2 regions of the Geovibrio ferrireducens genome follow, and region 1 is predicted to be linked to the other one. Evidence: riboswitches for the same ligand, from Rfam matches in the RefSeq annotation. Region 1 holds a riboswitch; the other holds the start of a gene.
The links. A riboswitch is a leader RNA that binds a small molecule or an ion and turns the genes downstream of it on or off. The one in region 1 is predicted to bind S-adenosylmethionine.
Positions count from the first base shown of each region.

Region 2: another riboswitch for S-adenosylmethionine. It lies ahead of OSQ85_RS07635 (O-acetylhomoserine aminocarboxypropyltransferase/cysteine synthase family protein); the one in region 1 lies ahead of OSQ85_RS00960 (O-acetylhomoserine aminocarboxypropyltransferase/cysteine synthase family protein).

Region 1 is NZ_JAJAPB010000001.1:209,955-217,825, reverse strand. It holds gene OSQ85_RS00975 (chloride channel protein) at 1-577, opposite strand, end outside; gene OSQ85_RS00970 (class I SAM-dependent methyltransferase) at 590-1,303, opposite strand; gene metX (homoserine O-acetyltransferase MetX) at 1,304-2,419, opposite strand; gene OSQ85_RS00960 (O-acetylhomoserine aminocarboxypropyltransferase/cysteine synthase family protein) at 2,423-3,709, opposite strand; SAM riboswitch class I at 3,778-3,879, opposite strand; gene OSQ85_RS00955 (hypothetical protein) at 3,997-4,593, shown strand; gene OSQ85_RS00950 (universal stress protein) at 4,975-5,424, opposite strand; gene OSQ85_RS00945 (response regulator transcription factor) at 5,502-5,864, opposite strand; gene OSQ85_RS00940 (TatD family hydrolase) at 5,861-6,700, opposite strand; gene metG (methionine--tRNA ligase) at 6,906-7,871, opposite strand, start outside.
Region 2 is NZ_JAJAPB010000005.1:210,392-218,262, reverse strand. It holds gene OSQ85_RS07640 (EAL domain-containing protein) at 1-2,423, opposite strand, end outside; SAM riboswitch class I at 2,563-2,674, shown strand; gene OSQ85_RS07635 (O-acetylhomoserine aminocarboxypropyltransferase/cysteine synthase family protein) at 2,787-4,061, shown strand; gene OSQ85_RS07630 (winged helix-turn-helix domain-containing protein) at 4,543-5,553, shown strand; gene OSQ85_RS07625 (hypothetical protein) at 5,547-6,302, shown strand; gene OSQ85_RS07620 (acyl-CoA synthetase) at 6,368-7,871, opposite strand, start outside.

The DNA of each region.
Region 1 (7,871 bases):
AAATAGCACCGGCGAGCGGTGAGCGGAATATTGCACCCACACCCGCACCCATCCCTGCGGCGGTGAGGATTCGTTTCTCTCTGTCCGTAAGGTTCAGCACCCGTCCGAGGAATGAGCCGAAGCCCGCACCTATCTGCGCTATGGGGCCTTCACGTCCGCCGGAACCGCCTGTGCCTATGGTTATGGAACTTGCTATTGTTTTTATGAGAGGAACATTCCATCTGATGTAGCCGTTTTTATGGTGAATAGCCTTTATTGCTGCATCTGTTCCGTGCCCTTCTGCCTCCGGTGCGAACCTGTAGACGAGAAAACCGCTGATCAGTCCGCCCAGAGCGGGGAGAAAGAGGACTATCCATCTGTTGAAGGGGGTTGATGCGTGGCCGAAGAATGCCGGTTCTCCCGCTGTTTCCTCCACTCTCATACCGCCGAGGTAGTCGAGGAAAATATAGGAGCAGCCCTGAAGCATCAGAAAGAAGATAATTGCGCCTAAGCCCGCCACTATACCCACAAGCGAGCCCAGTATAAACCATCTGCCTATTACAGGCAGGTTGAATTCCTTGAGCCTGAATTTAAACACTGACCTTCCTTATCACACGGAGCGGAAAACGAAAAACCCTTTCTTATCCGTGTATGCGGAGATTTTGCCGTAGGTTTTCTCAACCTCCAGCTCTTTCTGTATATCATCCGGCAGTTCTTTAAAGGCGTTTTCTATGCGCTCAACCGCCTCCGGCCCTTCTGCGAGCCTTCCAGCCCATTCGGGGAAGTCATGCTTTTTGAAAATACAGGTGTAGTCTATCAGGCGGAAGTCGTTCCGGGCAAAGCCCAGTATCTCATCCAGCCTGTAGCTGCGCACATGTGTGCTGTCTCTTATGTATTCTATTACATTGAGGTAGGAATCCTCAACATCCACAATATTGTCGATTATGATCATCCAGCCCAGCGGACGAAGAATGCGCTTCGCCTCACGGAAGAACAGTTCGGGGCTTTTGAAGTGGTGCATGGCTATGCGGCAGGTCACAATGTCGAAGGTGTTGTCCGCGTAGGGGAGGTTTTCCGCAACAGCGCACACGGGAAGATTAAGGCCGAACTTATCCTTAGCTGTTTTCAGCATGGGCATGCTGGGGTCAAGGGTATAACGCCTCTTAGCCGGAACAGCCGCCGCGCAGTGCCCTGCGCCTGTGGCCACATCCAGCAGGCATTCAAACTCTTTGTTTTTGAAGTTTTTTCTTATGAGGTCAAGGTCGTCACCCTTGATGTGATCGGAGCTTATGTAGTAGTTGAACGCCGCTTCGTTGAATCCCATTTACAGCCCTCTGTCAGCGAAAAATTCCCTTATCAGCCTGTCCAGCTCTTCAAACTCAAGGAGGAAGGCATCATGTCCGTAGTTGGATTGTATGTTATACCAGAAGGCCTTTTTGCCCTGATGTTTCATTATATCATAAATTTCCTCTGTAAGATACGGGGGGAAAAGGAAATCCGATGAAACAGATACCAGAAGGGTGTCCGCTCTGATGAGTTCCACCGCATCCGCCAGTGAGCCCCGCCCGTATGAGAGGTCGAAAATATCCATTGCTTTCAGCACATAAAGGTAAGTGTTGGCATCGAAAAATTCGGTAAACTTATACCCGTTGTAGCGGAGGTAGTTTTCCACCTCGAAGAAGCCGTTAAAGTCGTAAAAACCTTCAAATGCCGAATATCTGCGTCCGAATTTATCGTTAAACGCCGGATCGGAAAGGTATGTTATGTGCCCCGCCATGCGTGCTATTGCCAGCCCGTCCACCGGGAACTCCCCTTCGTAGTAGTCCCCTTTGTTCCATCTGGGATCTTTGGTGATGGAGAAACGGGCAATGCTGTTGAAGGCTATCGCCATGGGGGTTATGGCGTGGGTGGTGGCAATGGGGATCAGGGTTTTCATCATGTCCGGAAAAGTCGCTCCCCATTCCAGAACCTGCATGCCGCCCATTGAGCCTCCGGCAACAGCCACGAGCTGCTCAATGCCTAAGTGGTCTATGAGCCTTTTTTGCAGCTTCACCATATCTTTCACTGACGCCACGGGAAAGCTGATGCCGTATCTCTTGCCCGTGGAAGGGTCTATGGAGGAGGGGCCTGTGGTTCCGAAGCAGCTTCCGAGGAAGTTGGAGCATATGACAAAGTATTTTTCCGTATCAAAGGTTTTACCGGGCCCGATCATCGAATCCCACCAGCCGGGCTTCTGCTCATCCGCCCTGTGAAAGCCCGCTGCATGGGCGCTTCCTGTCAGGGCGTGGCAGATAAGGATAGCGTTGGACTTATCAATGTTAAGCTTGCCGTATGTCTCGTAACAGCAGGTGACTGATGAAAGCACCCTGCCGCTTTCAAAGGAGAAGTCATCCCTGAATGTGACATACTGCGGTTTTACTATGCCAGCGGAGTTTTCCATATATTATGCCTTCTTAGCTTTCGCAAATGCCTGTTCTATATCGGCTATTATGTCGTCTATGTGCTCTATGCCCACAGAGAGGCGGATAAGCCCGTCCGTTATGCCCGCTTTTGCCTTCTGTTCCGCATTAAGCTGGCGGTGAGTGGTGCTTGCGGGGTGTGTGACCAGAGTTCTCGTATCGCCCAGATTGGTGAGGTGGGTGGCAAGCTCCACGCCTTCTATAAAGGCTCTGCCTGCTTTCTGTCCGCCCTTGATGCCGAAGCTGAGCATTGCTCCTGTTCCTTTGGGCATGTATTTCCGGGCTCTTTCGCAGTTCGGGTTTCCTTCAAGCTCTGGGAAGTTCACCCAGTCCACCATGTCGCTTTTCTGTAAATAAGCGGCGAGTTTCCGGGCATTTTCCACATGCCTTTCCATACGCACATGCAGAGTCTCAAGCCCCTGAAGAAGGAGAAAGGCGTTCATGGGGCTCATGCAGCCGCCTATGTCACGCATAGTCTGTACGCGCATCTTGACCGCAAGTGCCATATTGCCGAAGCGCTCAGAATACACCATGCCGTGGTAGCTGGGATCCGGAGTGGTGAATGAGGGGAAGCGCCCGCTCTTTGCCCAGTCGAACGTGCCGAGGTCAACGGCTATGCCTCCCATTGAGTTTCCGTGCCCGCCGAGGAACTTGGTAACGGAGTGGATCACCACATCCGCGCCGAACTCCTTAGGACGGCAGAGAAAAGGGGTGGGGTACGTATTGTCTATAACGAGGGGCAGACCGTTTTCATGGGCTATTGCGGCTATCGCCTCAAAGTCTGCAATGTCGTTTCCGGGGTTAGCCACAGTCTCAAGGTAAACCGCCTTTGTTTTATCATTTATCAGAGCTTTGATCTCATCGGGGTTATTCTGGTCAAAAGGGCGGAAGGTAATCCCCATTTTTTTGAAAGTGTGGAAAAACAGATTGTTTGTTCCGCCGTAAAGTCTGTTGGTGGTGATTATTTCGTCTCCGGCTTCTGCTATGGTGGAGAAAACCATGAACTCGGCAAACTGGCCGGATGATGCGGCAACGGCTCCTGTTCCGCCCTCAAGCATGGCAATCCTGTTTTCCAGCACCTCGACAGTGGGGTTGTTCAGGCGGGTGTATATGTAGCCTGCCTCTTCAAGGTCAAACAGTTTTGCAGCATGATCCGCATCACGGAACTTGTATGCGGTTGTCTGGTATATGGGAACGGCTCTGGCTCCCGTAACCGGGTCGGGTGTCTGTCCGCCGTGGACTGCTATGGTTTCGATGCGGTGCTTGCTCATAGGTTGCCTCCTGAAACAAAAAAAGCCTCTATCCCTGAGGGAAAGAGGCGTTAGAGTAGTCTTAACGGTTCTTATCTCCCCCATCGTGCAGGGCAGGAATTAGCACCTTTCCTCAAAGGGCGGTTGCTGTGGTTTCAACGGGCCTGTCCCTCCACCACTCTTGATAAGTATAAAGTTTGCAATATTACATCCGTTTTTATTGTGAAGTCAATGGAATGTTTTGCTTGGTCGGCTGTCTTTTGTCTGGTAGTTTAAAAAAATACAGCATTAAGAGCGGAGGGATGATTTTGAACGGTATGATCAGAGCAGTGGTTATAGCAGCAGCGGTTGTGCTCGCTGTATTCGGAGGAACTGCGGCATTCAAATATTACAAAAAGTCGGCGAAGGCGGAAAAAGGCGTGACCGATGTTGTTCTGGAGCAGAACTGGGTAAAGCGGGAAGTGGGTAGAACCGGTGTGAAGATACTGGCTCCGGACAATATGCGGGATCTCTCCTTTGCTGCCGTAATAGCTGATAATGCCACATCTCAGGATGTGCGGCAGTTTTCTCTGGGAAGTTTCGGGTTTACCGTGCTTGCGGTTGAGACAGAAAACGAAATCAGCGGTGAGGCTTTTTCAGCGGATCTGGTGAATAAAATAAAAGGCTCAGGCGCCGCATCCTCTTTTGAGTATGAGATAAAGCCGGAGAGAGTCGGGGGCAGTTCCGGCTGGCGGCTTTCAGGCACTGCCAATGCCGGAGGGCAGAAGATCAGGGTTGAGGCACTGAGTTTTTCCGCGGGGAAACTCCTGCGGCACATAGCGGTGAGCTTTGACGGGAATGATGACAAGCTTGAGAAGCTGACGGCAAGGATAATGGATTCGGCAGAGATAGAGCAGAGGCACTAGGTATTATTATACAGAGAGATTCTTCGGCCTTGGCCTCAGAATGACGCACAGCGTTCAGCTACGGCCGCGTCATTCTGAGCATCAGCGAAGAATCTCCTTATATTGAGAGTTCTCCCTACTTCGCCGTGCGGAGCGAAGGCAGGTTTATCCTGCCGCGAGCGTGCCTTACAATCTGACAGGATGTTCTGATTGTAAGGCTGATTAACCTTCTTACTTCGCAGGTCTTACGGTAAATACCGGGCAGGGCGCTTTACGGACGACTTTTTCAGCCGCAGTTCCATGGATGGAACTGCGCCGTGCGGAGCGAAGGCAGGTTTATCCTGCTGCGAGCGTGCCTTACAATCTGGCAGGATGTTCTGATTGTAAGGCTGATTAATCTCCCTACTTCGCAGGCCTTACTGTAAATACCGGGCAGGGTGCTTTACGGACGACTTTTTCAGCAGTCGACCCGAAAAGAACATGGTCAAGCCCTGTTCTGCCGTGTGTGCCGATCACTATCATATCCGCGGCTGTATCTTTTGCGTGTTTGGTTATTTCTATGAACGGCGTGCCTTTGATCAGCTTAGTGGTGTAGTTGACACCTTTAAGCGAGGGCTGGCTCTGTATGAAGTCATCAAGCTGCTTTGCCGAGCCTGTTTCTATGTCGGTTGAGAGGGACTGCATAGTCACCTGCGGCAGGTAGAAGGAGACCACCTGAGTTTCGTCAAACATAACATGCAGTATTTCAAGCTCCGCTCCGAACTGTCTGGCGAGTTCAGCGGCATATTCAAGGGCAACTTTTGAAGGCTCGGAAAAATCCGTGGGGTAAAGTATTTTTTTAATCTTTATCATCACTGTCCTCCGTATATGTAATAAATTATTATGATAAATCTATTATATACCTTAGCGGACAGTTAAGAAAGGCTAAATCAGCCGGGAATTACTCTTTTGATAACATCCATCAGCTCACCGAACTGGAAAGGCTTGTAGATGACATCCAGCGCACCAAGCTGATAGGCAGAGAGCATGTTCTGCATGTTTTCATTACCCGTTATCACCAGTACAGGGACGCTGCTTCCGTTGTTTCTAAGTTTGTGCAGAAACTGGAGACCGTCCGTTGCGGGCATCATCAGATCCGTCACCACAAGGTCAAACTCCTGCTCATGGAGCTTATCAAGGGCGAAGCGCCCGTTTTCCACAGTATCAACCTCGTAGTTTTGTTCACTGAGGAGGGATGCGAGGCCTTCGCGCTCGTACCTGTTGTCCTCCACAATCAAAATTCTCTTTTTCATAACCTGTCCCCGAACAGTGACTGAAAGTTGTTTTCCAGAAGCTCAGCCGTTTCCCTGAGGCTCATACCAAGCTCAGCGGCTACTGTTTCCGCTGTGTAGGCCGTGTATGCGGGCTCGTTTGTTCTGCCTCTGTAGGGAGCGGGTGTGAGATAAGGGGCATCAGTCTCGATCAGCAGCCTGTTCCTCGGCACAAACTGGAGAGTTCTGCGCAGTTCTTCCGATTTGGGGTATGTGACCACCCCGGCGTAAGAAATATAAAACCCGTTATCCAGCGCATACCGCAGGAGATCAGTATCTCCGCTGAAACAGTGGATTATGCCGCTCTTTTCCCTGACGGGCAGTTCCGCCTTCAGTATCTCGATTAGGCGGGCGGTTGAGTCTCTGTTGTGTATAATAACGGGCATGCCCGTATCTTCCGCAAGTCCGAGGAGTGAGGCGAAGCATTTTTCCTGTGTTTCCCTCGGTGAGTGGTCGTAGTAAAAGTCCAGCCCTATTTCGCCCAGTGCTATGACCTTCGGTGCTTTTAAGAGTTCCCTCAGGCTGTCTATGCCGTCAGTGGGAAAGCCGCTTGTGTCATGGGGGTGTACACCGACAGAGGCATACACGTTTTCATATTCCGCCGCAAACTGAACTGCCCGGCCGCTGTCTTCGACATCAATGCCGATGGTGACAATACGTCCGATTTTATGCTCCGCCGCCCTTGCCAGCACAGCCTCCGCATCATCGGAGAGGGGCTGCATGTGTATATGAGCATGGGAGTCCGTAAAAAAGCTGTCAAGTCCGGCTAATTTATCCAGAAATGCCCTGTGTTCGGGCGTATCTTTTTTGGGAATCATTCTTAATCTGTTCCTGTGTTTTTATTAAAATGCATATCGGCCCCGTAAAGATCAAGGCCGAAGAACAGATTATTTTATTTATATGCTTGTGTCAATATTATTGATAGACAATATCATTCCTGCGGCTGCCCACCCACATCTGCCGCCGGGAACTGCCGCAGCGGCTTCTGCTTTCGGGATGTAAGCCTTCAGGGGCTCCGGTCTGCTATTTAATCGGAGTGCCCGCAGTTATGCCGTCAGGGAGAATCAGCACATGGTGATGTTCGCCGTCAAAAGCCGCCAGAACCATCCCTTCGGATGTGATTCCCATGAGCTTTGCGGGTTTGAGGTTTGCCACCACAGCAACTGTTTTGCCCTTGAGATCTTCCGGTGCGTAGCTTTTGGCTATGCCCGCAACTATGGTTCTCTCGCTGTTTTCACCGAGGGAGACTTTCAGTCTGAGGAGCTTTTCGCTTTTCTCAACCCTTTCAGCGTCAAGGATTTTACCTGCTTTGAGAGCAACTTTCTGAAAATCAGCGAACTCAATGGCGACTGATATGGCCTCAGGTTTTGCCGCTTCCTCTTTTTTAGCTTCGGGAGTGCGGGTTTTCTGTATGTTTTCCAGCATCTCTTTTTCGTCTATTCTGGGGAAAAGCTGCACAGCTTTGTCCAGGAGTGCGCCGGGTTTTAGCCCGCCTCTTTTCTTAAGCTCTTCAATCGGTGCGGGAGTTATTTCAGGCTCAAGCCCAAGCTGGGTGCGCATGCTCCCTGCCGTTTCGGGCATAAAGGGGGAGATGAGCGTGGCTATGAGCCTTGCACCGTCGAGGATTTTATAGAGAACGGAACCGAGCCTGTCCTTGTGCGCCTCGTCTTTGGCAAGAGCCCAAGGGGCGGTGTCGTCAATGTATTTGTTGAAGGCGCTCACCAGTTCCCAGAGGCTTATGAGAGCCTTGTTGAACGCGAGCCCTTCCAGATGCTTCTCAACATCGGCAAAAACTGCGTCAATCTTTGCGTCCATTGCCTCGTCCAGCGGATCGCCGGTTTTGTATTCCGGCAGAACCCCGCCGAAGTAGCGGGTAAGCATGCCGAGGGTACGGTTAAGCAGATTGCCCAGATCGTTTGCCAGATCGCCGTTTATGCGGTGGATAAGTGCTTTGAAGGAGAAGTCTCCGTCCAGCCCGAAGGGAACCTC
Region 2 (7,871 bases), on a different contig from region 1:
CTGAGCAGGGTAAGCACTTCCTCAAACCCCTGAAGCTCCTCCGTTTCCACGATTTCGATCACAAGCCTGCTGAGAACATCGTGGCTTTTGGCGTAAGTGATCAGGTATTCCATTGTTTCATCATTCATCAGATCCTCAATGGTGAGGTTGATGGAAAACTCATACGGAAGGTTTTTGAACTTCTGCACTGATTTCTCTATTATGATAAGCGTGAGTCTCGGATATATCCTTGTTTTCTTGCTTATATCCATGAAGTCGCCTGGGGTGAGGATTTGCCCGGTTTCATCCTCCGCCCGCATGAGGCACTCGTATTTCTCGATTCTGCCTGTGGCTATATTGTATATTGGCTGGAACACCGGGAAAACCTTATCATTCTTTATGGCAGCATAAATGCTTTTCAGCACTGCAATATCTTTGCCGTAGTTTGCCGCCATCTGCATATCCGCGGGGTCGTAAACATAGTAGTCGGCGTTTCTTGCCTTTGCGTTGTTCAGAGCCATGTCTGCATATGCCAGAACGTCCCTGCTGCCGTATGCTATGCCGCTTCTCAGGGTTATGGGTATCTCTTCGCTGCCTATTTTAACTCCTGTTGAGGCTATGCTGTACTGAACGTCCCTGATGTCGTTTTTGAACTGTTCAATATCCGCCCCGTCAGCGAGAACCGCGAAGGTATCGGCATTCACACGGTAAAAGGAGTAGGGCTTCCTGCTGAGTCTGCGGAAAATGGATGACCCGGTTTCCCTTATGACCCCGTCTCCGGTTTTGTTTCCGTAGTGGTCATTTACAGCGCTGAAACGGTCAATATCAAGGAGCCCCAGAACGGGTTTCTCTGTTCTTTCTATATCCGCCAGAAGCTTCATCCTGCTTCCTAAGCTGGTGAGAACATCCGTGTTGAAAATATTTTCAAGCCTGTCCCTGTTCTCCATGAGCTCCGTTATGTCATGACCGGATGATATGTATTCGATTATGTGCCCGTCCTCATCTTTAAGAGGCACGATGGTGGCACTCTTGTAATAGCTTGTGCCGTCGGCTTTTTTGTTTTTGAGCACTCCGTGCCATACTCTGCCGCTGCTTATGGTTTCCCACATCCTGCGGAAGGTTTCCCTTGGTGTGGCCGGGTGGCGTTCCACATTGTGGGAGCGGCCGATTACGTCATCTTTGCTGTAGAGAGTGGTGGTGCTGAACTTGTCATTGACATAGTTGATGCGCCCCTGAGGGTCTGTCTTGGAGACGATTGATGACTCGTCCAGAACAAGCTTGTACTGTTCCAGCATGTTCATTTCACGCAGTCGGCTTTTCTCTATTTTTCTTATATGCACGTTTATGTATATGCTTATCAGTGCTGTTATGAGGACAATGATCGCCAGCAGTGCGGAGATGCGTATAAGGTCATTGTGGAAGACCTCTTTCAGTTCTCTGCTTTCCCTGTCGAGATAAGTGTTGAAATCGCTGGAGTAAAACCCTGTGGCGATTATCCAGTCCCACGCGGAGATTTTAGCCATGTAAGTGACTTTTTCTTCCGGTTCTTGCCCTTTCGGAGCTTTCCAGTAGTATGAAACATAGGCTGAATCAGTGCTTTTGAGCGCTTCGGAGAACAGGCTGCCCAGGTTGTTCCCCTTTGAGTCGGTTATGTCAAAGGTGCTCATATTTTCGATTTCGCTCATTACCGGATGCAGAAGCACTCTGTAGTCTGCGTCCATAATGAAGAAATAGCCATAGTCGTTATAGCCGAAGCGTTCCTCACGGAAAAGCTCCAGAATATATTTTTTGAGATATGCATCCTGAAATTCGGTATAGGAAGCGGCTGCGATGTAGATGCCCAGTTCGGGGACATATTTTGCGAAAGCTATTTTGGGATAAAGGTCGTTTTTGTCCGCCGCAGGCTTAATCCAGTCATAGTGACCGAAAGTTTCGTTCTTTCCCTCAAGATCGGCCAAAAACTTTTCCAGCCCCTCGTTCCCTTCTACAATGCTGAATATGCTGGTTCCGGTCAGGCTGTTGTTTCCGCCGTGGAAAATAAATTTGCCGTTACTGTCGAAAACAAAGCAGTAGCCTGTTCCGTTGTCCCATTTCAGGCTGTCCAGAGTCTGAGTGATTAATGATTGCGGAGCATTTGCCGCATAGAGTTTTTTTAGAATATCCTCAGCGTTTTCCGCCCTGTTTTTCAGAAAGATGCGGATCGTTTCCTGACGCATGAGGCGCATATTCTCTATCTTCGCCTCGGCGCGCCCGATTTCGGTTTTTATGTTGGCTTTCTGGGTTTCTATGAATCGGTCGCGGATGTTTCCGGCGCGGGTTTCGAACTCCTTTTCCGCTTCGTAAAAAAGGAAATAACCGATAAGCATTATGAATGACACAAAGATAAACAGCACATTAAGTATATTGAGGGTTGTTACGGAGATTCTCGGTTTGCCGTTAATCATATAAATAACCTGTATCAGCGGATTCCTAAGGATTATAGACTAATTCCTCCTATTTTCAATCTATAAAGCGCTGTGTAATACATAGTAAATCTATAGGTTTTGTCTTGACAAAAGAAAAATATGCTTTATCCTGTGTATATGCTTATCCAGAGCGGCTGAGGGACGGGCCCTGCGAAGCCGCAGCAACCCTGCGCACAGACGCGTAAAGGTGCTAACTCCCGCCCTATAATATTTTCAGGGGCAGATAGGCGGAGACAGATTCTCCGGTTATAAGACTCATAAGCCCCTGATCGTTCCTGACGGTCAGGGTTTTTTTATAGCCGAATTATTTTCCCCGTCCCCCGGTATCCAGAGGAGGAAACTATGCCGCACAGACAGGAAACCATAGCCGTAAGAGGGGGCTATAAACCCGAAGAGCACAACGGCTCTATCACAGTGCCTATCTACCAGACGAACGCTTACCAGTTCCGCGACATTGAACATGCCAGAAATCTCTTTGATCTAAAAGAGTTCGGGCATATCTACACCCGCATAACAAACCCCACCACTGCTGTTCTTGAGGAGAGGCTCTGCCAGCTTGAAGGCGGTGTGCATGCGGTGGTAACCTCTTCCGGTCACTTTGCGGAATTTGCGGCAATAAGCGTTATCGCCGGCGCGGGTGATGAAATTGTTTCCTCATCCAGACTTTACGGCGGCTCGGTTAACCTTTTCACTTACTTTCTCGGCAACCTCGGAGTTAAGGTGAATATAGTTGATCAGTATGACTTTGAGGCGGTGGAGAAGGCGATAAACGAAAAAACCAAAGCTCTGTTCATAGAAACCATCAGCAACCCGTCATGCGACATAGCAGACTTCGAGGCGTGGAGCGCCATAGCCAAAAAGCATAAGCTTCCGCTCATTGCGGACAGTACGCAGGCGACACCGCTTCTCTGCCGCCCGAAGGACTTCGGGGCGGACATAGTCATACATTCGCTGACGAAATACATAGGCGGACACGCCAACTCCATGGGCGGGGTGGTTATCGATCTGGGCACGTTCGACTGGGCAGGCTCAGGAAGGTTCCCTTCATTTACCGAGCCGAACCCCAGCTATCACGGACTTAAATTCGCAGAAACCTTCGGTGCGGCGGCTTTCGGTGTGAAGGTGCGTGTTGAAGCCCTGCGTGATGCGGGCGGATGCCTCTCGCCGCAGAACTCGTTTTACATTTTACAGGGTATAGAAACCCTGCATCTCAGAATAAAGGCTCACTCTGAAAATGCCCTCTCCCTTGCGCAGTTTTTGCAGGAGCATGAAAAGGTTGAGTGGGTGAACTACCCCGCGCTTCCCGGAAGCCTCAATAAGGCAAGGGCTGACAAGTACCTGAAAGGCTATGGCTCAGGGGTGCTCAGCTTCGGCGTGAAGGGCGGTCTGGATGCGGCTGTAAAGGTTATTGAGGCACTTAAGATAGCTAACCATGTGGCAAACTTCGCCGATGTGCGCACCCTCGTCACTCACCCCGCAAGCACCAGCCACAGGCAACTTTCCAGCGAAGGCAGAAGAGCCGCAGGCTCCCCTGATGAGCTTATCCGCGTCTCCGTCGGCATAGAACACATTGAAGATATTAAGGAAGACTTTGCACAGGCTTTGGCGCAGATATAAAACACTCCCCGCCCCCCGCTCCCATGGAAGGGAGCGCGCCGTGCGAGCGAAGGCGGGTTTATCCCGCCGCGAGCGTGTATAAAAAATTCCCACGGAGGGCGAATTTTTTATAGTTAAGGACAGACAGACTTTGCGCAGGCTTTAGCGCAGATATAAAGGTTTCCTTGGGCGGGAGTGATAAGCGGGTTAAGCATAAATGCCCAAAGTTTAAATCTTCTTATCTCTGACAGATATTTAGGCGACCATACTTGACTGATGACACGGCCATCTCTTTTTAGAGATGGCTTTAAGTTTTTTTCAATGGCTTCTTTCAAAACCTCAGCTTTCATTTGTGATTCTATATGTATTTTTTTAAGATGCATGTAGAGTCACTTGAACTCTTTTTTCGGTAGGATGATTGCTATCCCTACAATATTGCATTATCCCATTATGTGTGGTATAGTGCAAATATATTGGGATAATATTGATAAATAGGTGATAAATGGGAATAGGAGATTCTGTTCGTAAATATTTATTAAAGACTCTTGGTTGGAATTTTCAGGGCTTTCAAAAAGAGAGTTTTGGAAGCTTGCCTATGTATCTGTCTTCAAGATATAAGTATTTTTCAACTTATCTTTTTGAACAAAGACTGATTTTTATGCAGTGCGATGATTATGAACTGACTCCTGCCCAGATCTATAAGGATTACAATAAGGTTCAAAACATACTGAATCAACCTTTAGTTTATGTTGATGAAGTTATGACTTCTTACGACAGAGAAAGGCTGATAAAATATGGTGTCCAGTTTGTTGTGCCTAATAAACAGATATTTCTGCCTGACTTAAGAATTGACCTGCGTGAACATTTTTCTAAAAGAAAAAATAAAGCTGAATACTTTTCTCCATCGGCTCAGATGGTATTGTTATCAGTGTTGTGGAGAACTTTCGATGTGACTTTTTCCATAGGTGCTTTGGTGGATAGATTTGGAATATCAACATCAAATGCTCAGAGATTAATAGATGATTTAGAAGAATTGGGATTGGCGGAAAGCCATAAAGAGGGGCGTGAGCGAATAGCAAGATTTGTTTTTAGCGGAAAAGAGCTTTGGGATAATTCTGTTAAATACTTAAAATCACCGGTGAAAAAACGGTTGTTTATAAAGGATTTCAATAGTCCTGTGGTTGTAGGCTTTATTGCTGGGCTTACGGCTCTTTCAGAATGTTCCATGTTATCAACACCAAGAAGACCGTCGTTTGCTGTTTCTCAAAAAACTTGGGATGAACACTCCAATATTTACCAATTGGCAAAATATGCTGATGAAGCTGCACTGGAGGTTGAAATCTGGACTTACCCTCCTGAAAAAGTATTGGATTATAAGTCAGAAACTGAACATCCGTTCTCTTTCGGTAATGCTGCTGTAGATAAGTTATCTATGTATCTTTCTTTGAGGAATGATTATGATGAAAGGGTTCAGGGCGAGCTTGCAGATGTGTTGGAGAAAATGCAATGGTAAAAGGATTGGAGTTATTTGCCGAATATTTTAAAGATTATACTGAATGCTACGTTATCATAGGCGGTACTGCATGCGATTATTTTCTGGATAAAGAAGATATTGAATTCAGGCTGACAAAAGATATTGATATTGTTGTTTTATTAGAAGTTCTAAATAAAGATTTTAATGACAGATTTCAACTGTTTGTCAGCGATGCAGGCTATAAACATATAAAGAAATCCACAGGGGAAAAGCAATTTTACAGATTTGAAAACCCGGATGATGGAAGATTCCCGGTTATGATTGAACTCTTTTCCAAAAAAGCGGATTTAATTGACATAAAAGAGGACCAGATTTGTGCTCCTATCACTGTTGATGAAGAAATTAACAGCCTTTCTGCTATTCTGCTTAATGAAGAATACTATGATATGATTAAGAATAACTGTGTATCAGAAAATAATATAACTTTCGTGCAGAAAGAAATAATAATACCACTTAAGGCAAGGGCATATATAGATAACATAAGTAAAAAAGAAAAAGGAATATTTGTTGGAGATAAAGATATTAGAAAACACCGAGGCGATATTTTCAGAATTGCCGACACTATTGCTCCTGATACTCGTATATCTATTCCTTCTCTAGTGCAGAAAGATTTAGCTGATTGCCTCAATATGTTGAGAGACGATGATGTCAAAATGAAAGATTTGGGTATCACAACTGATAAAACAACACTAATAGAAAACGTGATTAAAATATATAGTATTTCATAGTTATAAATGAGCGAATATCTTACAGTAGCTCATCTGCCCTATTTCCTACACATTCGTGCCTTCCTCTATTCCTTGACCATATCCGCGTGTTTTGCCTCTTCCCTCTGCCTGAGTTCAACCCTGCGGATTTTTCCGCTTACGGTTTTAGGGAGCGATTCCACAAACTCTATTTCTCTGGGATATTTATACGGCGCGGTCTCTTTTTTAACGTGCTCCTGAAGCGATTTGATTAATTCAGGTGACGGCTCGTACCCTTTTTTCAACACCACGAACGCCTTGACAATTGTGCCCCTGATAGGGTCTGGCGAGCCGACAACGGCGTTTTCGGCAACTGCGCCGTGGCTCTGGAGTGCGCTTTCCACTTCGAAGGGGCCTACCCTGTAGCCGCTTGCCTTGATAACATCATCCGCTCTGCCCACAAACCAGAAGTAGCCGTCCGCATCCTTGTAGGCCTTGTCCCCTGTGAAATACCAGCCGCCGCGGAAGGCTTCCTTTGTACTTTCCTCATCGTTGTAGTAGCCTCTGAAAAGACCTACGGGGTGGTTTGAGGCGCATTCAATGGCGATATGCCCCGTTTCGCCTGCGGGAAGCGGAAGACCGTCATCATCAACTATGTCAACATTGAAGCCCGGCGCAGGCTTGCCCATGCTGCCGAAGCGTATCTCAAATGCGGGGCAGTTGGCGATGGTGTTCACCGTTTCCGTCTGACCGTAGCCGTCATATATGGTTGTTCCTGTGTGCTCCTTCCAGATGCGTATGACTTCGGGGTTCAGCGGTTCCCCTGCGCTTACCGAGTGGCGCAGCTTTGAAAAGTCATACCGTGTGAGATCCTGAAGAATGATCATCCTGTAGGCGGTGGGGGGAGCGCAGAAAGTTGTCACACCGTATTTCTCCATGATGTAGAGGTGTTTTTCCGGCTCAAAGTGGTCGGCCGCATTGTGCATGAGAACCGTTGTGCCGATTATCCACTGACCGAACATCTTGCCCCAGACAGCTTTTCCCCAGCCTGTGTCGCTGAGTGTCCAGTGGATGTCGTTCTCTGTTAAGTCCTGCCAGAAGCGGGCTGTTATGTAATGACCGAGGGCGTATGTCTGGTCGTGCATTACCATGCGGGGGAACTTGGTTGTTCCGCTTGTGAAGTACATTATGAGCGGGTCGGTCGGGAGAGTGGGTTCTGCATCCTCCCTCCGGAAGTCTGCGGGTGCGTTCTCCATCTCTTGTTCATAGGAGATCCAGCCTTCGCATTCGGCGCCTACGGCTATTTTCCCTTCGAGGTTGTTGAGATTGCATTTCTGCATTTTTTCCAGGCAGTCATGGTAAACCGCTGCACCCTTTGCTCCGGAAGCGGCTATGCGGTAGTTTATGTCGTTGGGCTGGAGTATTTTCGGTGCGGGCATGGGGACAACGCCCATCTTGAAACAGCCGAGCATAACCGCATACCACTCAGGCACACGGGGGATCATTACATAGAGCTTGTCCCCTTTTCTGAACCCGTGCTTTTTCAGGACATGGGCGAACCTTGCGCTCATTCTGCTTAAGTCTTTATAGGAAAAATGTATGTCTGTTTCA